4 regions of the Pseudoalteromonas spongiae UST010723-006 genome follow, and region 2 is predicted to be linked to each of the others. Evidence: predicted binding sites of a transcription regulator. Region 2 holds the regulator's gene; each other region holds the start of a gene.

Region 1 (6,119 bases), 160 kb from region 2:
GATTTAACATTAGTATTTGTACCAGATATTTCACCTGTAAACATTCTCTGCAATTGCTGTTCCACAATTCGAATACTGCCATCAGCTGCAAGTAATCCATTTTCAGGATCAGATAGTCCGTCTAACTGTGATTTAAGTTCGTTATATGCATCAACAAACCCTTTCAGTTTTTCCTTTGCTTCAGATTGGTCAACACCAATGGTAACCGTTTCTGCACCTGTTGTTGTTTCTTTAAGAGTTATGACCGTGCCCTGAATTTTATCTGATAACTTATTATCACTATCAGTGACAAGCTGGCCATTTATCAATGCTCGTGCATTTCCCGCGGCTTGCGTCTCTGTAAGACCTGCTGCGGCTGTAGGTGCAGATGTTGCAATTGAAGCAAGCGAATCATCATCCGCAGTTACTGTAAGTGAATTACCGTCACCGGTCACGTCTGAGTTAAATGTGAGAACAGCACCGGCATCTGAGTTAATAATGTTGGCACTTACACCAAAATTATCGCCTGCAGCATTAATTTTCTCACGAATATCTTCTAAAGTGTCAGCCGCATCAACTGCAATCGAAAAACTGTTTCCGCCTGCTGCAAATGTCAAGTTGCCACTTCCTACCGGATCTGTCGCACTACCTAACGCAGCAGATTCAAGTTTTGAGCCTTGAGCAAGAGCCTGCACTTCAATGGCAAACTCACCCGATTGAACAGTCGAACTAGCAAAAATCTCAAACGCCTGCTTATCTTCTTCAAGGCCGTTTTTAAAACTCACCGTGCGTGCAGTAAAGGTTTCTTCTTTAGCTAGTTCAGCCAAAGCAGAATTAAAGTTGTCTAACGCCGATTTAAACGTACCAACACCTGATAGCTCAGTTGCATATTGAATTTCACGTTTATTTAATTGTTGCTCTTTAGGCGTCTTTTCAGCAAGAAGCGTTGTTTTTATTATCGTTTCGAGATCAAGACCTGAGCCAACACCTGCCGCTGTAATACCAGCCATAAATCACCTCAATTACACTTTTTTATCAAATAACATACCTGAGCTCGCGCCTAGGATTTCTGTTTGCAACTGTTCAATCTTTTTCGATACTTCAATCATTTCTTCTGATGGGATCTGCCTTAACACTTCCTGTGTTTGTGAATCAGAGACCACAACCACTGATAGCCCATCAAAACGTTCGATTGAAAAATCTACATTTTTTGATTGCAATTGAGCAAATTGCCTTACTTTATCAATAGTTTCAAGCAAGGTTTGCGCCAATTCGTCATCAGATAGAGGTGTCGGTACCTCTTCGATAACACTTTTATCCTTAGCCTCAACATCATTTTTAGGCTTGACCATTGTATCTTGATTAACGGCATCTACAGGGTCACGGATTGGATTGGCCGTCATTGAAATATCACTTAAATTCATAGCAACTCCAAAATTTGGAATGAGCAGCTTTAAACACAATTATAGTCCTATAACGTGCTTAAAGCTTACTTACATTTCTGTAAAGTGAAAGCTACCTCACTTTACCTGAATTACAGCAGTGACAACGCTATTTGCGGCTGCTGATTAGCCTGCGCTAGCATTGAGCTTGAAGCCTGTTGTAATACTTGGTTACGCGCCAATGCCGCACTTTCTGCTGCAAAGTCTGTATCCATAATACGTGACTTAGACGCTGCTACATTTTCTGCTACGTTGTTTAAATTACGAATAGTCGAACTAAAACGGTTTTGTTTCGCACCAAGATCAGCACGTACACCGTTCACTGTTGACAACGCATCATCAAGAGCGGTAATTGCTGTTTGAGCTTGTGAGGCTGTTGCAATAGTATCATCATTTAATGCAAGGCCTGTTGCGCCCATACTAGTACCAATACTTACTGTAATCGTTTGACTTGCGTCTGCACCCACTTGGAACGCTGCGGTAAATGAACCATCTAAGATATTCACACCACCAAAGCTCGTATCTGTAGCAACGCGGTCAATCTCGCTCGACAGTTCAGAAAATTCTTTTTGCAGTGCTGCGCGGTCAGATGCTGTATTTGAACCATTCGCTGATTGAATTGCCAATACACGCATACGTTGCAACATATTTGAGGTTTCTTCTAACGCACCTTCTGCTGTTTGCGATAGTGAAATACCATCGTTTGCATTACGTGCACCTTGGTTTAAACCTTGTACCTGCGCGTTTAAACGCGTACCAATTTGTAAGCCAGCCGCATCATCTGCTGCACTGTTTACACGTAAACCAGACGATAAACGCTGGAATGATGTTGATAATGCCTCGCTCGAACGAGAGAGTTGTCTTTGAGAATTCAAAGACATTATATTTGAGTTAACACTTAAAGCCATGAGAGCCTCCAATAATAATTAACATAGGAACTATCAGTAGCAAGAGAGAGAGTAAGCTACAGATAGTTTTCTGTCCCATCTTCGTTATCGGCGCCCGTCTAAAACCCTTTAGCTTTTTTTTAAACTTTTTAACAAAAAGTAAAAAGCGGCCATTAGGCCGCTTTTTTTTATGAGAGGGAGTACTAACTTGATTAACTAGGAGAGAGTATTAACCAATTAGCGACAATGCTATCTGAGGCTGTTGATTTGCCTGAGCTAACATTGAGCTCGATGCTTGTTGTAACACCTGGTTACGCGCAAGACTTGCACTTTCAGCCGCAAAGTCCGTATCTAAAATACGTGACTTAGACGCTGACACATTTTCAGAAATATTATTCAAGTTACGAATAGTCGAGCTAAAACGGTTTTGCTTCGCACCGAGATCTGCACGTATACCATTTACCGTAGACAAAGCGTCATCAATTGCGGTAATCGCTGTCTGAGCCTGAGATGCAGTCGCAATTGTGTCATCGTTTACAGCTAAACCTGTTGCCCCCATACTTGTTGCGATAGCGACATTGATCACTTGGTTCGCATCTGGACCAACCTGGAAATCAGCTGTAAATGTTCCATCTAAAATATTTACACCACCAAACGTTGTATCACTTGCTACACGGTCAATTTCACTCGATAGCTCAGAAAACTCTTTTTGCAGTGCTGCACGATCTGATGCTGTATTTGAACCATTCGCTGATTGAATTGCCAGAACACGCATACGCTGCAGCATGTTCGAGGTTTCTTCTAGTGCACCTTCCGCTGTTTGCGATAGTGAAATACCATCGTTTGCATTACGTGCGCCTTGGTTTGCACCATTTACTTGCGACTGTAAACGTGTACCAATTTGAAGACCGGCCGCATCATCTGCTGCACTGTTAACACGTAAACCAGATGACAGCCGTTGGAAGGACGTGCTTAACGCATTTGTTGAATTCGATAATTGACGCTGTGCGTTCAATGATGTGACGTTTGAATTTACATATAAAGCCATAATGTTCACCCTCTAGTTCTAAGCAATTATGCTAAAAAGAACTGTTATCTAATTAATTTCTTTAACTAAAAACTATATCGACAGTGGGAGTAATTTCTTTAGAAAAAACCTGTAATTTTTTGTACTTTTTTAAATCACACAATAAAAAAAGCAGCCAAATGGCTGCTCTTATGAGAGAGGGAGTACTAACTTGATTTACTAGGAGAGAGTGTTAACCAATTAGGGATAATGCGATTTGTGGCTGTTGATTTGCCTGGGCTAACATTGAGCTTGATGCTTGTTGTAGCACCTGGTTACGTGCAAGACCTGCACTCTCCGCCGCAAAGTCTGTATCCATTATGCGTGATTTCGACGCCGATACGTTTTCTGAAACATTGTTTAAGTTACGAATAGTCGAACTAAAACGGTTTTGCTTCGCACCTAAGTCAGCTCGTACACCATTTACGATTGATAAAGCATCATCTAGTGCTGTAATCGCTGTTTGCGCACCTGCTGCTGTACTAATTGAATCATCTGAAAGTGCAAGACCCGTTGAGTTCATGTTGGTGGTAATTTTCACCTGAATCGTTTGGTTAGCATCTGGCCCTACTTGATAGTCTGTATCGTAAGTACCATTTAAGATGTTTACACCACCAAACGTTGTATCACTTGCTACACGGTCTATCTCTGCCGATAATTCAGCAAACTCTTTTTGTAGTGCATCACGGTCTGAGTCTGTGTTTGAACCATTCGCCGATTGAATCGATAAAACACGCATACGTTGCAACATATTTGACGTTTCTTCTAGTGCACCTTCTGCTGTTTGAGCTAGTGAAATACCATCATTCGCGTTACGTGCGCCTTGATTTGCACCATTTACTTGCGATTGTAAACGTGTACCAATTTGAAGACCTGCTGCATCGTCCGCTGCACTGTTAACACGTAAACCTGATGATAAACGCTGAAAAGACGTGCTTAACGCATTTGTCGAATTTGATAATTGACGCTGTGCGTTCAATGATGTGATGTTTGAATTTACATATAAAGCCATGATTCTCGCCCTCTTCTATCTGCGGTATTTACCGCCAAACAACTCGTTTGATTAAGATATCGACACGTCAAAAAGATTCTTTAATCAATTTTTACAAGTAAGCCACTAGAAGAAAAATAACCAACAAATAAACAAAGAGTTACTTTAATAATTTAATCACAAAATGCTTTTAATTTTGAAGCATGATTCGTTCTGATTATTCTAGTTTAGAGGTGTAATTGTTTAGTTTGGGCTCTATGAATACGCTATATGGGAGGGATATTATTCAGTCAAATATTTATAGATCACACCACTCAGTGTGATCTATAAAAAGCATTACGATTACTATTTATTACAGCAATGACAACGCAATTTGCGGCTGCTGGTTAGCCTGCGCTAACATTGAGCTTGAAGCCTGTTGTAATACTTGGTTACGCGCCAATGCCGCACTTTCTGCTGCAAAGTCTGTATCCATGATACGTGACTTAGACGCTGCTACATTTTCTGCTACGTTGTTTAAGTTACGAATAGTCGAACTAAAACGGTTTTGCTTCGCACCAAGATCAGCACGTACACCGTTCACTGTTGACAACGCATCATCTAGTGCACCTATAGCTGTTTGTGCGCCTGCAGCAGTACTGATAGAGTCATCAGAAAGCGCAAGTCCTGTTGAGTTCATATTTGTCGTTACTTTTAACGTAATAGTCTGGTTTGCATCAGCACCAACTTGGAAGTCTGTGTCGTACGTACCATCTAAAATATTTACACCACCAAAGCTCGTATCACTTGCAACACGATCAATCTCAGCAGATAGCTCTGTGAATTCTTTTTGCAGTGCATCACGATCCGAATCAGTGTTTGAACCATTCGCTGACTGAATTGCCAATACACGCATACGTTGCAGCATGTTCGAGGTTTCTTCCAACGCACCTTCTGCTGTTTGCGATAGTGAAATACCATCGTTTGCATTACGTGCACCTTGGTTTAAACCTTGTACTTGCGAGTTTAAACGCGTACCAATTTGCAAACCTGCCGCATCATCTGCCGCACTGTTTACACGTAAACCAGACGATAAACGTTGGAATGATGTTGATAATGCCTCACTCGAACGAGAGAGTTGTCTTTGAGAATTCAAAGACATTATATTTGAGTTAACACTTAAAGCCATGAGAGCCTCCAATAATAATTAACATAGGAACTATCAGTTGCAAGAGAGAGAGTAAGCTACAGATAGTTTTCTGTCCCATCTTCGTTATCGGCGGCCGCCTAAAACCCTTTAGCTTTTTTTAATTTTTTTTAACGAAAAGTAAAAAACGGCCATTTGGCCGTTTTTATATGAGAGGGAGTACTAACTTAATTAACTAGGAGAGAGTGTTAACCAATTAGCGACAATGCGATTTGTGGCTGTTGATTTGCCTGAGCTAACATTGAGCTTGATGCTTGCTGTAACACCTGGTTACGTGCAAGACCTGCACTCTCCGCCGCAAAGTCTGTATCCATTATGCGTGATTTCGACGCCGATACGTTTTCTGAAACATTGTTTAAGTTACGAATAGTCGAACTAAAACGGTTTTGCTTCGCACCTAAGTCAGCTCGTACACCATTTACGATTGATAAAGCATCATCTAGTGCTGTAATCGCTGTTTGCGCACCTGCTGCTGTACTAATTGAATCATCTGAAAGTGCAAGACCCGTTGAGTTCATGTTGGTGGTAATTTTCACCTGAATCGTTTGGTTAGCATCTGGCCCTACTT
Region 2 (6,119 bases):
GGCGTTTGGTGTCAACACGCACTGTCGTTTCAGCCGGTGGCGCTGCCGGTTTAGCTGGTGCTTTACTTGGCGCTGCAGCTGGTTTGGCTGCACTTGGCGCAGCAGGCTTATCAGCTACTGGTTTTGGTGCTGAAGCTTGTGGTTTCGCCGGCGTTGGCTTAGCCGCAGGAGGTGGTGTTGGCGTTGCCGGTTTTGCCGCTACCGCCTCAGTATTAAATGATTTTTCAGCAGTGCTTGGCGCACTGCCCTTGCCATGAAGTTCATCAAGTAAGGCTTCGAATTCATCTTCGGTAATGTCTTCATCGTCACCCGATGAAGCCGCAGGAGCTGCGCTTTCTGGCGCACTTGTCTCAGACGCGCCACCGAATGAACCAGCGCCATGTAATTCGTCGAGTAAGCTTTCAAATTCATCATCAGTGATTTCATCAGAGTCGCTACTTTCACTCGCTTCTGGCGCTGCATTAGAGGCTGGGCCATTACCAGAGCCGTGTAACTCATCTAATAAGCTTTCAAATTCTTCTTCTGTGATATCGTCAACGCTATCGCCAGAAGATTGTGCTTCATCACTTGGCGCATCAGCATCAAATAAAATATCAACAAACGGGTCTTCTTCGACTGCTTCTGGTTCGACAATTTCTTCTGCTGGCGCTTCGGCTACCGGTGCTTCATCTGCGCTTTCAGGCTGACTAAGTCTATGTAGTTCTGCCAGTAGCTGCGGGTCAGCAGGATCGGGCTGAGCGCGATTTTGAATGTGAGCAAACATTTCATTGATGGTATCAAGTGCCTGTAAAATCACATCCATTAATTCAGGAGTAACCCTGCGTTGGCCTTGTCGTAAAACATCGAAAATATTTTCTGCGCCGTGACATGCATCGACTAGCTCTGTCATAGACAAGAAGCCAGCGCCCCCTTTTACGGTATGAAACCCTCTAAATATCGCATTCAGTAAATCAGCATCTTCTGGATTATTTTCCAGTTCAACTAACTGTTCTGAGAGCAACTCTAAGATTTCACCGGCTTCGACTAAAAAGTCTTGTAAAATATCTTCATCGACATCAAAGCTCATGCATTTTTCTCCGATTAGAAGCCCAAACTAGACAGCAGATCGTCTACTTCATCTTGACCTGAAACCACATCTTCACGTGATTCAGCATTTATAATTGGACCTTCAGCTACTTGGTCTAATTCACCATCAGCAACCATTTGTTGTTCTTGTTGTATTGTCGTTTCAGGCGATTCATCATGTTCTACAGGTGTGCCAAACACAGTTAACATATGAATCAGGCTATCCTCGACTTCTCGGACAAGCTCGATTACGCGTCGAATAACTTGACCTGTGAGGTCCTGGTAACCCTGGGCCATGAGCACTTCTGTCATTAATGCATTTAATTTATCAGAATTTGTTTTTGCTTCGTCCATAAAGCCGTTTAGCTCATGACATAACACTTTAAACTCACCAACTTTAAGATCTCGCGACATTAATTTGTCCCATTTGGGCTTAATATTGTTGAGACCTGTTTGCAAGTTATCGGCAATAGGCAGCGATGCTTCAACGGCGTCCATCGTTGTATTCGCAGCTTGCTCTGTCATTTCCATAACATAATTGAGACGTTCTTTTGCGTCAGGGATAGACTCAGTTGTTAGCGCCGATAAAGTGGTATCAAGTTGAAAATTTTTCAATGAATCATGCAGTTGACGAGTTAGTTTGCCTACCTCACCAAATAATTCATCTTGCTCAATTGCCGTAACTTGCTTTAGCAGCTCTTGCGCTTGTTGTTGCTCATCGTTTTCAAGAAACGCAACTAGCTGCTTAGCTTGTTCTAAGGTAATTTGAGGCGCAGCACTTGCTGACATAAACCTCTCCTTCCCGTTAGCCTAAACGCTCAAAAACTTTATCAAGCTTTGTTTTAAGCGTTGCTGCTGTAAATGGTTTAACGATATAACCGTTTACACCTGCTTGCGCTGCAGCAATGATCTGCTCTTTTTTGGCTTCGGCAGTTACCATTAGTACCGGTATGTGTTTTAGACTGTCATCCGCGCGAATCGCGCGCAGCAAATCTATACCTTGCATACCTGGCATATTCCAATCCGTAACTACAAAGTCAAACTCTTGGTTTTGCAGCATTGGTAGCGCAGTGCTACCGTCGTCTGCTTCTTGCACGTTTGTGAAACCAAGATCTCTTAACAGGTTTTTAATGATTCTTCTCATCGTTGAAAAGTCGTCAACTACAAGAATTTTCATGTTTTTATCCAAAATATCCTCCAGTGAGGTATGCACCTAATTGTTTACTTACTACTTTTATTCTATATCCAGTCATGGACTTTTGCTTTAAGGCGCACCATGGCCTGACTATGTATTTGGCTCACTCTTGATTCACTCACTTCAAGAATTAGCCCAATTTCTTTTAAATTCATTTCATCATTGTAGTAAAGTGACAGCACTAACGCTTCTCTTTCTGGCAAAGTTTGTATTGCCTCTACTAACGCTTTATTAAATTTATCCTGTTGAATATCAACTAATGGATTTTGTTCTTTATTGCCGAGCCCTGCGTCGATGACATCTTCATCAACACCGAGATCTTCAATGCCGATAATTTTACCATTGCTTATATCCCTTAGAATATGATGGTACTCATCTAACGTAATATCAAGTTTTTCAGCTACTTCACTGTCTTTTGGTTCACGTCCGAGTGATGATTCTAGCTGATTGATGACCGCGGCGACTTCACGGGCGTTTTTATGTACTGAGCGAGGTACCCAATCTCCTTTACGCGTTTCATCAATTATTGCACCGCGAATACGAATACCCGCATAGGTTTCAAAGCTCGCACCTTTACTGCCATCAAAGTTCTTAGCAGCCTCGATTAATCCTATCATGCCTGCCTGAATGAGGTCTTCGACAATAACGCTCGCCGGCAGACGCGCTAAAATATGGTAGGCAATGCGTTTAACCAACGGCGTATGCTGTTCGACAAGTTGCGATAATTGATTTTGATTAGCATAGGCAGCGGTTCTTTTCATAGGCGTTCCTAATTACTAACCAGTTTCTCAATGAAAAACTCTAGGTGTCCTGACGGCTGATTTGGAATTGGCCAGCTCGCCGCTTTAGTTGCAAGTGCTTTGAACGCAATTGCTGCAGGCGATTTTGGAAATACGTCAACAATGGTTTTTTGTTTACGAATCGCTTTTCGAATATTTTCATCAAATGGAACTGTTGCGACTAGCTCAAGCGATACATCTAAAAAGCGGTCGGTTACTTTTGATAATTTTGCGAAAAGCTCTTGGCCTTCTTTTAAGCTGCGTACCATGTTCGCAACTATTTTAAATTTGTACACACCGTGCTCACGGCTTAACACTTTAATCAGTGCGTAAGCATCGGTTATTGATGTTGGTTCATCACACACAACAACAAGCACATCTTGTGAAGCGCGAGAAAAACTAAGCACCATATCTGAAATACCGGCCGCAGTGTCAACGACTAATACATCATAGTGTGAGTCTAATTCGCCAAAAGCGCGAATAAGGCCAGCGTGTTCAGATGGTGTTAATTCCACCATATTTTGAGAGCCAGATGTCGCAGGTACAATTTTCATACCATACGGCCCTTCAACTAAGATATCTTCGAGGTCACATTCACCTGAAAGCACGTGAGAAAGATTACGCTCTACACGCAAACCCAGCATTACATCACAGTTTGCTAAACCCAAATCGGCATCGAGTACCAGTACTTTTTGGCCTTGCTGAGCCATGGCGATTGCCATGTTTAGAGAGACATTGGTTTTACCAACTCCCCCTTTACCTCCAGTTACCGCAATTACTTTTACAGCCTTGTTGTTGTTTTTCATTTTCCGCAGGCCACTAGCTTGATCTAATTCTGGGTTAATCATACATTCCTACTGCTTGATGCGCCATGCTTGATGCACGTCTTGCTTGCGCGTTTGTTCGTTTTGCATACAACTGCTGAGCTTTGCTGACCAATTTTTCCGCATTTGCCACACGAATGTCCTCTGGTACACGCTGCCCATTGGTAAGATAGCCTATTGGCAGACGATTTTGAATGGCTACACTGATAATTTCACCTAAACTTAGACATTCATCAAGTTTTGTGAAGATACAACCACTTAACTGTACCTGTTTGAACTGTTTAATCGCCTCTTGCTGTACTTCAAGCTGTGCTGTTGAACTTAACACAAGGTAACTGCGAATATCTACTCGGCTATTGCGCATTAAGGTGTTGAGTTGTTCAGTCAAACGTATATCTCGTTGGCTCATTCCTGCTGTATCAATTAATACTAGACGCTTATTTCTTAAATGATAAAGAATTTCAGTGAGTTCTTCTGCATTTTTAACTTGCTTTACTGGGCAGCCAATAATACGACCATAAGTCGATAATTGCTCATATGCGCCAATACGATAAGTATCTGTTGTGATTAGTGCGATATTGTTGGCGCCAAATTTTTGTGCGCCAAGTGCAGCTAGCTTTGCAACTGTGGTAGTTTTACCTACACCAGTAGGACCAACTAGCGCATATACGCCACCACGACGCAAAATCTCATTATTTGCAGTGTATAGCTGTTTGCTCAGCATATTAAGTGTTTCTTGCCACGCTTGACGCGGTGCAACGTCATCTGGAATAAAACACGCAAGCTGGTCCGCTACTGCTTCACTGATACCCATACCTTTCAAACGGTCGAGTAAAAGAGCACGAGTTGGGTCACGGCGCGCCATATCTTCATTCATTAAGCCAGAAAGTTGGTGCTCAAGTAACTGTCTGATCGATGCCATTTCATCACGCATTGCTTGCATTTCATCAAGCGACTGAGCTTGGTTGCCATAACTGCTTTGTTGCTTTGGCTTAGCAAAGCTATCAAGGGCATCTTGCTGTGTCGATGTGAGTGAATCATCGTCATCAAACCAATTACGAGGCTGCTTTGGCTCAGGTGCTTTATCAAATTGAGGTGATTTTTTCGCTTGGCGCTCAAGTAATGCCGATAAACTATCTGCTACCGCTGCTTGTTTTTCAGGGGTCGCTGTTTGTGGTTTTGGCTTAACAAAATTATTACTAAAACGAGGCTTTTCTTCGCTTAACTTAGGCGCTGCAGGTGCAGCTTGCACTGACTTTTCATAATCAACAGCTGCCACAATTTCAACACCATCAGCCATGCGCTTATTTGACATGATAACTGCATCAGGACCTAGCTCATGCTTTACTTCATTCAACGCGCTGCGCATATCTTTAGCAAAAAAACGTTTAATTTTCATGTGACACCTCGTCTCTACTTATCACTGTTGACCGACTGAGCAAACAATTTTGATCTGCTTTTCTTCAGGTACTTCCTGATATGACATCACGCGCAAACCCGGTAGGCTGTGTTTCACAAATCGCGATAACACGCTGCGCAACATACCTGATGTCAACAGTATTGAAGGTTCACCCGCCATTTCCTGGTTTTGATGTGCATCGCCGAGAGAATTTTGTAGTCTTTCTGCGAGCCCTGGCTCAATGCCAGCACCTTCGTCACCTGCACTTTGAAGGGACTGATGCAACATCTGTTCCAACTCAGGCGCCAATGTTATGACAGGGATTTCTGGTGCATTGCCAGCAACGTCTTGAACGATTAATCGACGCAGTGAGATTCTAACTGCAGCCGTTAGTACGTCTGGGTCTTGGCTACGAGGGCCGTACTCAACGAGGGTTTGAACAATCGAACGCATATCGCGAATTGGCACACCTTCATTAAGTAAGTTTTGCAGTACTTTTACAATTGTAGTGAGCGGTAAAATATCAGGTACTAAGCCTTCAATTAAACGCGGATGCGACTTGGCTAGCATATCAAGTAAGTTTTGTACTTCTTCATGACCCAATAACAAGGCTGCGTTATTGTGTAATAACTGAGAAATATGTGTTGCAACCACAGTTGCAGCATCAACCACGGTATAACCAAGTGATTGTGCTTCATCTTTTTGTTCTGGTGCGATCCACACAGCATCTAAGCCAAATGCAGGGTCTTTGGTCGCAACCCCTTTTACTTCACCAAATACTTGGCCTGGGTTAATCGCCAATTCGTTATTGTGTTTTAATTCACCGTTACCACTAGAAACCCCCATTAATGTGATGC
Region 3 (6,119 bases), 180 kb from region 2:
GTGTTAGATATATCTGTACCAACAATATTGACACCCGCTAGCGCCCCTGGCTTTGACTGCTTAAATTCAGCGGCACTCATAGCGATTGAATACGGCTCTTGCCCTGAAGAACTTGCAGCAGACCAAATTTTAATAGGTCTACGCAGCTCCGAAAGTTCAGGGAAAAGTTTATTCTTAAGCAATTCGAATGGATATGTATCACGGAACCACAGGGTTTCATTAGTTGTCATTGCATCAACAACTGCAGCCCTTAACTGACGTTCACGCGGGCTAAGCGTTTTAGTCACTAATTCTGATAAAGAGTCGACATCAAACCTTGCCATTAAAGGTGCAAGACGACTCTTTACTAGGTACTGTTTATTGTCACCTAGCACAATGCCACATTGCTGCTCTAAAAAGCTTTTAAATTGCTGATATTCTTTATCATCTAAGTTTTTGTTCAAGTTTATTACTCGCTGGTCTAATCTTCATGAACCCACTTTTTAACCGCAGTAGCTAACTCATCTGGGTTAAACTTCGCAATAAAATCATCAGCTCCGACTTTTTCAACCATCGCCTGATTAAATACACCACTGAGTGATGTATGTAATATAACATGAAGCGGTGCTGTTCTGGGATCAGCCTTTAGTTCGGCTGTTAGCGTATACCCATCCATTTCTGGCATTTCTACGTCTGAAATAAGTAGCGCTACTCGTTCAGTGACCACACTTTGACAATCTTTCTCGGCAATTTCTTTCAGGCGAACTAGCGCCTCGCGTCCATTTTTTGCCACCTCAGTTTGCACGCCTAATGGCTCAAGCGCCCGTTTCACTTGGTTTCGCGCAACTGTCGAATCATCGGCAATAAATACAATACGTTCGCCAAGGTCTTTTTGCATCTCACCATCTGAAACCAAATCAGCACTCACCTCAGTGTTTACTGGGCAAATTTCATTCAGGATCTTTTCTACATCCAGTATTTCAACCAGTTCCTTTTCGATTTCAGTTACTGCAGTTAAATACGAATAACGGCCCGAACCTGACGGCGGTGGCATAATTGATTCCCAGTTGATATTAACGATACGCTCAACCGAGTCGACTAAAAAGCCCTGCACTGAACGGTTATATTCAGTGATGATAATAAAACAATCTTTTGTATCTTGGATCCCAGGGCCACCGATAGCTAAAGAAAGATCGATAACTGAAATTGTTTGCCCACGTATGTGCGCCACACCTTTAACATAATGATTAGATTTTGGCATTGCCGTTAAGTTAGGACATTGTAAAACCTCACGTACTTTAAATACGTTAATTCCGAACCGCTGCCTGCCTTTTAACTTAAACAGCAACAACTCCAGCCTGTTTTGACCTACGAGTTGCGTTCGCTGATTAACCGAATCTAAAATGCCTGCCATTTCAATCTCCTAACTTGAAGCAATGAAAAGGAATACTTCTTGCTTCTTTGTTATTGTACTACCGTATAACCTTGATGTGCCATAATTTTGACACTCGCTAGTTATACCTTGTTTTACCCATAAAGCATAGTCGAAACATTATGAGTTTGTTTAAAAAAAATCTTTATTTCTTTATTTTAATACAAATTGCTGCGCTTGCTATGACTTCACTCAAAGCAAAGGTTTACAGTAAGTTAGAATTGCAGCAAATCGCAATAGATTATGTTGCCGATAACAAACAACCCAACTCTAACCAACACCCTAATTCGCAGTTGTCGATTACGGCGTTACCGCTCGACACTCGTATTAAAACGCGAACATGTCAGCGCGAGTTGCAAGTAAGTGCCGCAAATCCTATCAATACTAATCGGCAATCTACTATAAAAATTAAGTGTTTAGACCAAAATAATTGGCAAGTTTTTGTGCATGTAAAGCAATTAGAGCTCGTTGAAGTGATTACGGCAGCAAAAGGGATCAGTAAAGGGCAACGAATTACCGCAAAACATTTAACCAGCAAGCAAGTTGCAAAACACTTAACGCGTTCGAATCAATTTAAATCGAGTACTAACTTAATAGGTAGCCGCAGTAAACGAAATGTTCGTGCGGGACAAACTATCAACTACAATTATATTTGTACTATTTGTAAAGGCGATAAAATTACTATTTTGGCAAGCTTTAAAGGCATGACAATTAAAACACAAGGTGAAGCGCTTGAAGATGGACGCATAGGCGACAACATTAGTATTCGCAATGTAAAATCTAAAAAGAAAATTCAGGCAAGAGTTTTAAACACTGAGCTGGTAATAGTCACAATTTAGCGCTGTACTCTAGTAGAAATTTCAGGTTAAATAAGAGGTTACAAATTTAATAAAAATAGTGCATTTTTTATTAAAGGTTGTACCCGAGATGCCGATACATAAGATGTGAAATCTTAGTAGAGAGAACTGTCATGGTTAATCAAATAAATCAAGGCTCAAACAGCCAAGCAAACGTCAGGCTTGAAAGCTCTAAGCAGCAAGCGTCTGAAACTGCTAATAAACAAGTGCAAGTGAATACTGCTACTGCAAAGGCAACTAGCGATTCAGTGAGCATTACACCGCAAGCTCAACAGCTTAAAAAGCTAAATGAAAAAGCGGAGCAATCATCAGGTATTGATGAGAAAAAAGTAAACGAGCTTAAAAAAGCGATCGCTAACGGCGAATACAAAATTGATGCAGAGAAGCTTGCTGAAAACATCAATAAGCTTGAATTTAAACTTTTCGGTCGATAGTTTATGAATCTAGAACAGATATTAGCGCAACAACTTGATGAGTTGAATACTATGGCTGACATCCTAAAGCAGGAATTAGAAGCTATAGTTGCGCGCGATCATGAATCGTTGATATCTGTTGTTGAAAGCAAAGTTGCATCGTTGCAGTCCATTCAGCAACGTGACCAACACATTGCCAAATTAATCGATCAAGACGGTATTGATAAAGCTGAATATCAGCCAACAATCAACCAAATTAATCAGGTATTAGCTGACTGCAAAAAACAGAATGATGTGAATCAAGTAGCAGCAAATCAAAGCCAGATTGCTTCACAAAAATTAAAGAATATCCTATTTGGTAAAAGTCATACCGGATATGACAAAACGGGCAAATCTTTCTCTCTACCTAACCCGATTGCTCGCGGGCTAAAAGCGTAATTTGAATTTACTAATAAAAAGTAACCTGCTAGTAGTAGGTTACTTTTTTAACGTTTCTTGGTTTAGTTTGACCAATATATAAGTCATGTACCAATTTCATATCTAGCTCAACTTCTGTTGCATACGTATCACCCACAGCGTAGCTTTTTGTTACTTTCGCACCACGTACAACACCTTGTACACGTACTTTCAAAGTATCATTACTAGCGATAAGGCCTTTAACGCTCGTTTGCGCGTCAACTTTTTGTCCGTAGACTTGTTCCGCGAGCTCACGATAAGCCTCAAGCTTTGATGCCTTCATTGCCATAATCGATTTTTGCTCTGTTGTTGTACCGGGTTGCAAACTGATCGGTGCATACCCTACCGCATACAGCACCGGGTAGTTATCTGGTGTTTGGTATTCATATTCAATATGTTTATCAAACAGTTGGCTACAGCCACCTAATAAATATAAGCTCGTTATCAGAGTTGATGTTTTGAAAATTGATTTCAACATATTGCCACCATACAAATGCATATTACATTTGAATTAGCAATTTTCGCGCCACTGTATGGTTTGGTACAGAAATTGAATATACAGACTAAGGTTTAAATTGAGAGCTGCGCTATGCGACATCTAGTATTACTTCTTTTTATTGTGAGCTTTTCGTCTCATGCAATTTGGTATGAATCAACCGGTCAAGCCAAAATACGCAACGGTAATGTTGAACAAGCTCGAATGATGGCAACCGAAAATGCTATTCAGCAAGCTCTACTTTTTTCAGGTGCGCAAGTTACTAGTCTACAGCAAGTGGTAAATGGCATTTGGCAAACACCAAGTACCCAAGTTTACTCTCATGGAGCAATCGATCAGATTGAAGTAATTGATGAAATTCAATCAGACAACACGCTCTCAATTACACTAAGACTTGATATTTTAGATAATAGCGAGACTTGCCAAAATTCATCGATTAAAAAGAATGTAGCTTTAACAAGAACCGGTTTCAAAACTCCGAGCCATGCAACTTATGGTCAAATTTTTGAATTACCAAAAGCATACAGCGAAAAGCTCGTAAAACATTTGTATCAGTTTACCCATTTATTCAACACAAAAGCCGATATTAACCGTAAGCTTAATACCAAAAACCTGTTCACCGCGCATTTTGATGCCAACTCAAGCGCGCTTATTCAACAAATTGCCGACCAAAATAACAGTCAGTTTGTCTGGATATCGCAAATAGAAGACTTATCTCTTGGTGAGCAACAGAGTTCATCGTTAGCATTTTGGCAAAATAAAGCTTATGAACGTTTTTTCTCGATCAATACGGCGCTATACAATGGCTTAACTGGCGAACTGCTGAAACAAACACACTACGATACATTTGCCACCTGGCAAACCAAAAAAACAGCCCGTATCGATGTGAACAGTGAAAAATTTTGGACCATGCCTTATGGACAAGCAATATCAGATATCAACTTAAAGCTTGGCCAAGATTTAGCAAGCTATCTTGCCTGTATTCCAGCGCAAGCACGTATTTTAAGCGTCGATCACGATACCGTGATCATTAGCCTTGGCGCTGAGAATAATCTAGTGAAAGGACAAAAGCTGCAAATTGCACTGCGCAAAGGGTTTAATCAAAAGCAGCTTATTATTAATACTGATTACCAGTTGAGAGTCACTCAGGTAAATCAAAACACCGCAATTGCCCAAGTGATAGGCGACAAACTCCTGGCAAACGTACAAATTGGTGATTTGGTTACGTTAGCAAGCTTCTAAGGAGCTAGAGCCAAGAGAAGCTTAGCATTTAGTATTAATGACCAATAACTCGGGTTAACCGCGTAACGCTCAAGAAATACTTTAATCACATTGCTACATAACAATAAAAGATAGCTCGATTTAAAGATTATTTAATGACGTTCAAATAACAATTAAAAAGGCGGGTTAAAACTTAATAGCCGTTAATGGCGTTCCCGGCAGGAGTCGAACCTGCGACCCTTCGCTTAGGAGGCGAATGCTCTATCCAACTGAGCTACGAGAACAATATCATTTATTCAAGATTATCAAAGAGTAAAAAGAGAAAGCAAGCCACTTATAGGAAACAAAAGTTTACCTTTGCGTGCTATTCATCAAATGCAACACTGTATGGGATTGTGTATTTGGCACTGGCTATTATACGCTGGTCACTCAAGCTAGTAATGCGAGAGTTAATCACCACACCGTTACTTTTATATAGTAACGTACCACTTAACACGGCATTTATAACACCTTGAGAGTTTAGTTGCTTAACATCACGAGAATAGGTGTAATCACCATTACCATCTATGCGAACAACTGGCATGACTTTATGATCTACTACATTTAAACCATATGCCTGAACTTCTGTCAGCATCGATTCAGCAAGTTGATTTCCAAATCGACTTGCATACTGTAGGTTATCATCTAAATCGACAAATGATGTTACGGCTAAGCGAACCAGTTCTGGCTCTGCATCAAGGTTGGCCATCAATTTCATTGCGATTTGTTCCGCATATTCATCAAGCAAATAGTCATTAATTGGTGCAATTCGATTCGCTGGTTGATGTTGTGCAACAGGATACACTTTTTTCTGTTCTTGAGATTGTTGCACTGTAGTTTGACAACCAGAAGCAAGTATTGCTACTCCCGCAATTAAATGTTTCATAAATACTGCCCTAACCTTTTCGTAACGGAATACCATCGTTGTTTTTGGTATTTTGCAGTGACTTTATCGCATAATCTGGCACGAGCCCTTGCGCTGACGCCACGACTGCTTTTGATTTTATGCCAATGATTCGTGCATTGACTAAATACCCCTTCTGATGCTTCGTTAGGGTACCTGATAACACATAATCTATTGGTAAATCCGAACGCAACTCCATGTAGTCCCGACTAAAAATATAGTCTCCTTCCGTACTCACTCGGAAAAAATCAGTGGTCTTGTAATCCAAAACAGGTAAACCTAGCTTATGAATTTCATGAATAAAACTTTCAGCAATCTGATT
Region 4 (6,119 bases), 780 kb from region 2:
GGTTTATTAAAGACGCTTTAATGTCATTATACTGCTTTTTCAATTGTGATTGCTCACATTGCTGTATCACTTTGTTTTTGCGCATCTCTAGTAAGCGTTTTCTTACTTTATAATAGTGCTGTATTTTACTTAATAACAACTCATATTCGTGCTGCAGTTTATCTAATTGCACATGACTGTCTTGCTTTTCAAGCAAGGTGCGTTTGGTTTTTTCCATTAACGTTGCCGCTTTTGCACGTTCAATTCGCTCTTGCGGTGTTTTGCGTAACTTTGAGGCTAATCCCAAAAATGCTAGTGATTTTATCAGCCATTTTGTCGGATCGTAATGCCACCATCGGATACCATTGCGGTAATCAGATGCAAAAATATGATGGAAGTTGTGATACCCCTCTCCGTATGTGAATAACGCTAAAAAGCCGTTGTCGCGGGCGGTGTTTGATTCCGTATACGGGCGAGAACCCCAAATATGTGCCAGCGAGTTAATGAAAAAGGTGAAGTGTTGGCTCAGTACTAAACGTAATAAACCCGCAAGAAGTAACATTCCCCATACATTGCCAAACACCAAACCAAGTACCAGTGGGATACCCAAGTTGGTAATCAGAGTAAGCGTCAAATAATGTTTATGTTGCCACATAACAACACGATTTTTTTGTAAATCTCGGCAGTTTGAGTAGTCGTTGTATCGATGTGCTTGATATTCGCGCAGCATCCAACCAATGTGGCTATACCAAAACCCGCGAGTCGCAGCGTAAGGGTCGTGTTCAGTGTCATCAACTTTGCCATGATGCAGGCGGTGATCTGAACTCCAATGTAACGCGCTATTTTGAATTGAGAACGCACCGCCGATGGCAAAAATAAATTCAATCACAGGATGGGTTTCATAAGTTTTGTGCGCCCATAAACGGTGATAACCGGCAGTAATTGATAAACCGCAATAAAACATACACGCAATAAATGCGATCCAGTTTGCGCTACTGTAGCCATACGCTAGACCGTACCAGGGCACGATGGTAACAGCAGCCAAAAAAGTGATGGTAAAAAAGAGGGTATTAAGCCAAATAATAGGTGGTTTTTTCATTCTTAAAAATCTCAGCGTACACTTGTACGCTAAAATAGTTTTATATGGCCTTTTAATCAAGTGAATTCGACAAAATTCATAAATATTTTTTCTGTGGTAAACTGCGTGCAAATTAGATGGGGGACGTATGTCGGGTATTCGCGCACAACAAAAAGAAAAGACAAGACAGGCTTTAATTGCAGCGGCTTTTAACCAGCTAAGTGCTGAGCATAGCTTTTCTAATCTAAGTTTACGTGAGGTCGCTCGTGAAGCGGGAATTGCACCTACGTCTTTTTATCGCCACTTTAAAGATATGAATGAGCTTGGGTTAACCTTAGTTGATGAAGCAGGCTTGATGTTGCGTCAATTGATGCGTCAGGCTCGCCGTCGTATTGAAAGCGGTGGCAGTATTATCAATATATCTGTGTTGACGTTTATGGAGTTTATTGATGAGTCGAGTAACCAATTCCGTTTATTATTGCGAGAGCGTTCGGGTACATCAAAAGCTTTTAGGGCGGCAGTTGCTCGTGAAATTAAGCACTTTATTCTAGAACTCGCGCATTATTTAGAAAACGAGACTGGTTGTGATGCTAATCATGCGTATATACAAGCAGAAGCAATGGTTACGTTAGTATTTAACGCAGGCGCTGAAGCGCTTGATCTCACTAAGCCACAGCGTGAACAACTTACCGAGCGTATTATTTGGCAATTGCGTTATATTGCTAAAGGGGCATCAAGCTATATCAAAGAAAAAAAAGCAGCTAAATAGCTGCTTTTTTTGATGGATGTTTTACTTGCGCGTTAAAAATACGCCGGATTCGATATGATGGGTATACGGGAACTGATCAAAAATGGCAAAACGCGCGATGGTATGAGTTTCAGTTAGTTGCTGCAAATCTCTTTCCAGCGTATCTGGATTACATGAAATATAGATAATGTTGTCATACCCTTGCACTAAATCAGTGGTGTCTTTGTCTAAACCTGCACGGGGCGGATCAACTAATATACTTTGACAGTTGTAACTTTTAAGGTCGATACCATTTAAGCGGGAAAACTCTTTTTCACCATTCATTGCCATAGTGAACTCTTCACTCGACATACGGATTATATCGAGGTTGTTGATTTTGTTTTCGGCAATATTAAATTGCGCAGACTTAACCGAAGACTTGGAAATTTCGGTGGCTAGTACGCGATTAAAGCTTGGCGCTAATGCAATTGAAAAGTTACCGTTACCACAATAAAGTTCCAGCAGATCGTTATTAAGAGGTTTTGAGACATCAATTGCCCACTCGAGCATTTGCTCATTTAGCTTGGCGTTTGGCTGAGTAAAGCTATTTTCAACTTGCTGATAAACAAGTTCACGATTATCTACATTCAGCTTTTCAATGACATATTCTTCACCAAGCACAATTTTTTGCTTGCGAGCTCGGCCAATAAAATCGATATCAAACTCTTCTTTTAGTAACGCCTTTAGCTTATTAGCCTCGTTTACCCATTCGTCATCAAGTTGCTTGTGATAAATCAAGCTAACAAGAATTTGTCCGCTTAATGTCGACAAATAATCAATTTGAAAGAGTTTACGACGTAAAATTTCATTCGGTTTTAGTAGCTCTAACAAACGAGGCATTAATTCACAAATTAATGGTGCTGCAGGATCAAACTGATCAACTCTGATTTTCTCTTTTGTTTCAGGGTCAAACATAATGTGAAATAAATCTTCACCTTCATGCCACACGCGAAACTCTGCACGTTGTCTGTAATTTTTTGCTTCAGACGCAAATACTTCTAATTTTGGCGCGTTAAACTGCGCAAATTGTTGGCTGATACGTTGTTCTTTTTCAGCAAGTTGTTCGTCGTATTGTGAAGTATCTATTTGAATTACAGGCATATGCTTTTTAACCTCTAGTGTGCGAGTCGCGCTATTGTAGGTTGTGGTTTTTCTTTGTCCAGTTATAGCATAGAAAAAATGTGACATACTTATACTGACTCACTTAAATAGCGAATCATTTGCGCGGGCTTTTTTGATTGCTAATCACGTTGTTATTTATCGATTTAGAAGGACTACATCAGAAAACTCCGCCTTAGCAACATCGAATAACATACTTAGCTAAGTGGTTATTACCATTATAGAAGGAAAACGAATAGTGCTTAAATTAATGATTTATACTTAAGTTGTTCACTATTTGGTCGATAAGTAGATGTTCTGAAATGGAGGCAATGATTATGAAAGTTGGTGGATTGGGGTATCAACCTGAAAACAAGTATGGTTTTTCTCAAAATAAACCAAACGAAATAGCACAAAACGCATCGTCTAAAGATGTTTTTACCATGTCTCAACGAATAACAATTGCAAGTCAGATCTCCTATCAAAAAATGATGGGGACAATACCATTTGAAAGTAAAGTGGAACCGCCAGCCACAAGTAATACGTTTGATTTTGAAGAAGTGGCTAAAAATGTACTGTCCTTTGTTAAAGGTGCCATTTTAGGTGCTCAAGCGGACGGAGCTGATGAAGGCTCACTGGCCAATATGCTTGAGCAAGCACGTAAAGGGATAAAGCAAGGTCTGGGTGAGGCAATTGAAGAGCTTAAAGACAGCGATTTGTTTAGTGATGATATTGAAAAAGGGGTCGAAAAAAGCCGTGAATTTATTTTTGATGGCCTAGACGAATTTGAAGAATCTTTATTTAACCCAGTAAGCGAGCAGTCAAAGTCTACGAGTTTTAATGCGCAGAATTATTATAAGCTAGAAAATGGTGCGAGTTACGAGATTAAAACAGCTGAAGGCGATGTAATTAAGTTAACATACAATAGTCAGTATCAGTCGTCGGAACAATTCTCTTATAGTAAAGATGGTAATGACGAGTCGTTCAGTTATTCGTCTTCTCAGTCGAGTTCACAAGCTTACTCATTTTCAGTCGAAGGTGATTTGAATGAAGATGAAGTAGCAGCAATTAATGAACTTATGTCAGATTTGCAAGAAGTTAGTAACGAGTTCTTTAATGGCTCGCTTGATGAAGCGTTTGAGCAAGCAAAAAATCTAAACTTGGATTCTCCACAATTGGTGGCTATGTCGATGAACTTGCAGCAAACAGAAGTAAGAGCAAGTGTGAGAGAATATCAAACGACGCAACCAGGTCGAGAAATTGCTAAGCAATTTGAACCAATAAATGAAGGGCTAAAAGAAAGCTATGACAAAGCGAAGCCACTCAATATTGAGAATCAATTGACGCAATTATTAAATTGGCTGAATCAACAGCAGGCTAATAAAGAGAATCTGTTGGATTACAGTACTAGCTTTTTTGAACAGCTAAATCAAAAGCAACAGAAAGAAAGCTAGGTCATCGCTTGTGAATTAAAAAATCTATGGCAAACTACTCGGGTTAATAACGTATTAGGTCGGGTAGTTTGGCTAAGCACATTGTTGTATTTGATTCTGGCATTGGTGGCACATCGGTACTTGAACATATTCAAGCGAGTTTACCGAGTGCGAAATTCAGCTATCTTATGGACAACAAATACCTGCCGTACGGAAAACGTTCTTCACAATTTTTAACGCAGCGTATTACTAGTCTGTTAACTCAATTTATTAAAGTAATTGAGCCTGTCGATATATTGGTTGTTGCCTGTAATACTGCGAGCACACAAACATTAGTGCAACTTCGCGCACAATTTGATTTTCCAATAGTAGGCGTTGTACCTGCAATTAAACCAGCAGCAGAGAAATCCCTAAGCAAACGAATTGGCGTATTAGCAACGCCTGCCACAGTTGCAAATGAATACACCGCGACATTGATTAATGATTTTGCAAGAAGCTGTGAAGTTGACTTATATGGTTCTAGCGAACTAGTAAGATTAGCTGAATACAAGTTCTGGTTTAATACATTAGATATGCAAGCGTTAGCTCAAGAACTCGATAAATTAGCAATAAACAGTGAAATTGATCATTTAGTTTTGGGGTGTACGCATTTTCCTATTATTGCAAATGAACTTAAACAGTTAATAAAGCATGATTTACAACTACTCGACTCTGGTGAGGCTATTGCAAATCGTGTATCGAGTCTCATTGGCGAGTGTAATGTAGTAGATAATAAAAAGCAGCCAGTAGATTATTATGCTACGGCTGCTTTAGAACAGACTAAATTACAAATCTCAGTGATTAATGATTAACACTATCATCCGAAGAATTATTGTCATCTGACTTTTGTTTCGCTTCACGTACTTTTAAAGTGCGCTGTTGAAACTCTTTATCATTTAATGCCGAGATAATTTTATCGGCATCCTTTTCTGCGACTTCTACAAAACCAAAGCCGCGACGTTTACCAGTATGCTTATCCTTTAATAGGCGAACAGAGAATATTTTCCCGTGTTGTTCAAATAAACTTCTAACAACCGCTTCGTTTGCCTTATAAGGTAAATTACCCACATAAAGTGATTTACTTGCCTCTTTCTTTTCAGTTGCACCATTAGCAGAAAAGGTTGCAAGAACACCACCAATCAAAATGCCTACAGCAATAGCCAAAGATGAACTTGTAAGTACTGATGATAATGCAAAATGAACTACGGCATAGCCGATAAGAGATGCGATAAAAATTATTATTAATGATTTTTGTTGCGATGAACTCATTTTAAAGATTCCGAATTACACAAATTAAACATAAAATTAACAAATGTTCATGCTTATCTTATCTTACTTTGCTCACAAGGCAATAATATCAGAACAAATAAGCGGTAAAATTATTTAAGTTAAGTTTAAAAAGCCCATTAAACGGCCAAAAACGTACAAAAATGAGCTGTTTTGTACGTATTTCACCCAAACGATCCAAAAAACTAAAAAAAGTTTGAAATAGGGGTTGATCCAAATTCGGATCTCTCTATAATGCGCCTCCACCAACACGGGGAACGACGCAGCATAGCAGCGAATCACGAGTTGGTTGAGTCAAGTAAAACTGAGTTTTGAAACCTTCTTAAAATAAAAAGAAAATAATCAAAATTAAGTGTTGACAAAAAAATAGGAAAGCGTAATATACGCAGCCCTAACAGCGACGAAGCGTCGCGGCAAA

The links. The regulator FliA, encoded in region 2, starts transcription of late flagellar genes. The targets are predictions, from matches to a motif close to CTAAAGNTNNNNNNNNNNNNGCCGATA.
Region 1: PSPO_RS03965 (flagellin N-terminal helical domain-containing protein) is a predicted target of FliA. The motif match lies at 3,432-3,458, and genes of this name have one in related genera.
Region 3: flgM (flagellar biosynthesis anti-sigma factor FlgM) is a predicted target of FliA. The motif match lies at 2,321-2,347, and genes of this name have one in related genera.
Region 4: PSPO_RS01115 (DUF5610 domain-containing protein) is a predicted target of FliA. The motif match lies at 3,224-3,250, and genes of this name have one in related genera.

The regions. Positions count from the first base shown of each region.
Region 1 covers NZ_CP011039.1:843,469-849,587, reverse strand. Annotated here, with positions in the region: gene fliD (flagellar filament capping protein FliD) at 1-989, opposite strand, end outside; gene PSPO_RS03975 (flagellar protein FlaG) at 1,002-1,403, opposite strand; gene PSPO_RS03970 (flagellin N-terminal helical domain-containing protein) at 1,514-2,329, opposite strand; gene PSPO_RS03965 (flagellin N-terminal helical domain-containing protein) at 2,538-3,356, opposite strand; gene PSPO_RS03960 (flagellin N-terminal helical domain-containing protein) at 3,568-4,386, opposite strand; gene PSPO_RS03955 (flagellin N-terminal helical domain-containing protein) at 4,718-5,533, opposite strand; gene PSPO_RS03950 (flagellin N-terminal helical domain-containing protein) at 5,740-6,119, opposite strand, start outside.
Region 2 covers NZ_CP011039.1:1,003,894-1,010,012, reverse strand. Annotated here, with positions in the region: gene PSPO_RS04765 (chemotaxis protein CheA) at 1-1,066, opposite strand, end outside; gene PSPO_RS04760 (protein phosphatase CheZ) at 1,081-1,854, opposite strand; gene cheY (chemotaxis response regulator CheY) at 1,871-2,254, opposite strand; gene PSPO_RS04750 (RNA polymerase sigma factor FliA) at 2,305-3,021, opposite strand; gene PSPO_RS04745 (MinD/ParA family ATP-binding protein) at 3,030-3,887, opposite strand; gene flhF (flagellar biosynthesis GTPase FlhF) at 3,880-5,262, opposite strand; gene flhA (flagellar biosynthesis protein FlhA) at 5,284-6,119, opposite strand, start outside.
Region 3 covers NZ_CP011039.1:824,531-830,649, reverse strand. Annotated here, with positions in the region: gene PSPO_RS03885 (CheR family methyltransferase) at 1-443, opposite strand, end outside; gene PSPO_RS03880 (chemotaxis protein CheV) at 461-1,393, opposite strand; gene flgA (flagellar basal body P-ring formation chaperone FlgA) at 1,534-2,250, shown strand; gene flgM (flagellar biosynthesis anti-sigma factor FlgM) at 2,382-2,702, shown strand; gene flgN (flagellar protein FlgN) at 2,706-3,119, shown strand; gene PSPO_RS03860 (LPP20 family lipoprotein) at 3,148-3,615, opposite strand; gene PSPO_RS03855 (flagellar assembly protein T N-terminal domain-containing protein) at 3,727-4,875, shown strand; tRNA gene PSPO_RS03850 (tRNA-Arg) at 5,062-5,138, opposite strand; gene PSPO_RS03845 (FlgO family outer membrane protein) at 5,219-5,779, opposite strand; gene PSPO_RS03840 (FlgO family outer membrane protein) at 5,790-6,119, opposite strand, start outside.
Region 4 covers NZ_CP011039.1:226,197-232,315, forward strand. Annotated here, with positions in the region: gene PSPO_RS01100 (acyl-CoA desaturase) at 1-1,078, opposite strand, end outside; gene fabR (HTH-type transcriptional repressor FabR) at 1,206-1,826, shown strand; gene trmA (tRNA (uridine(54)-C5)-methyltransferase TrmA) at 1,848-2,945, opposite strand; gene PSPO_RS01115 (DUF5610 domain-containing protein) at 3,281-4,396, shown strand; gene murI (glutamate racemase) at 4,465-5,226, shown strand; gene PSPO_RS01125 (RNA recognition motif domain-containing protein) at 5,216-5,683, opposite strand.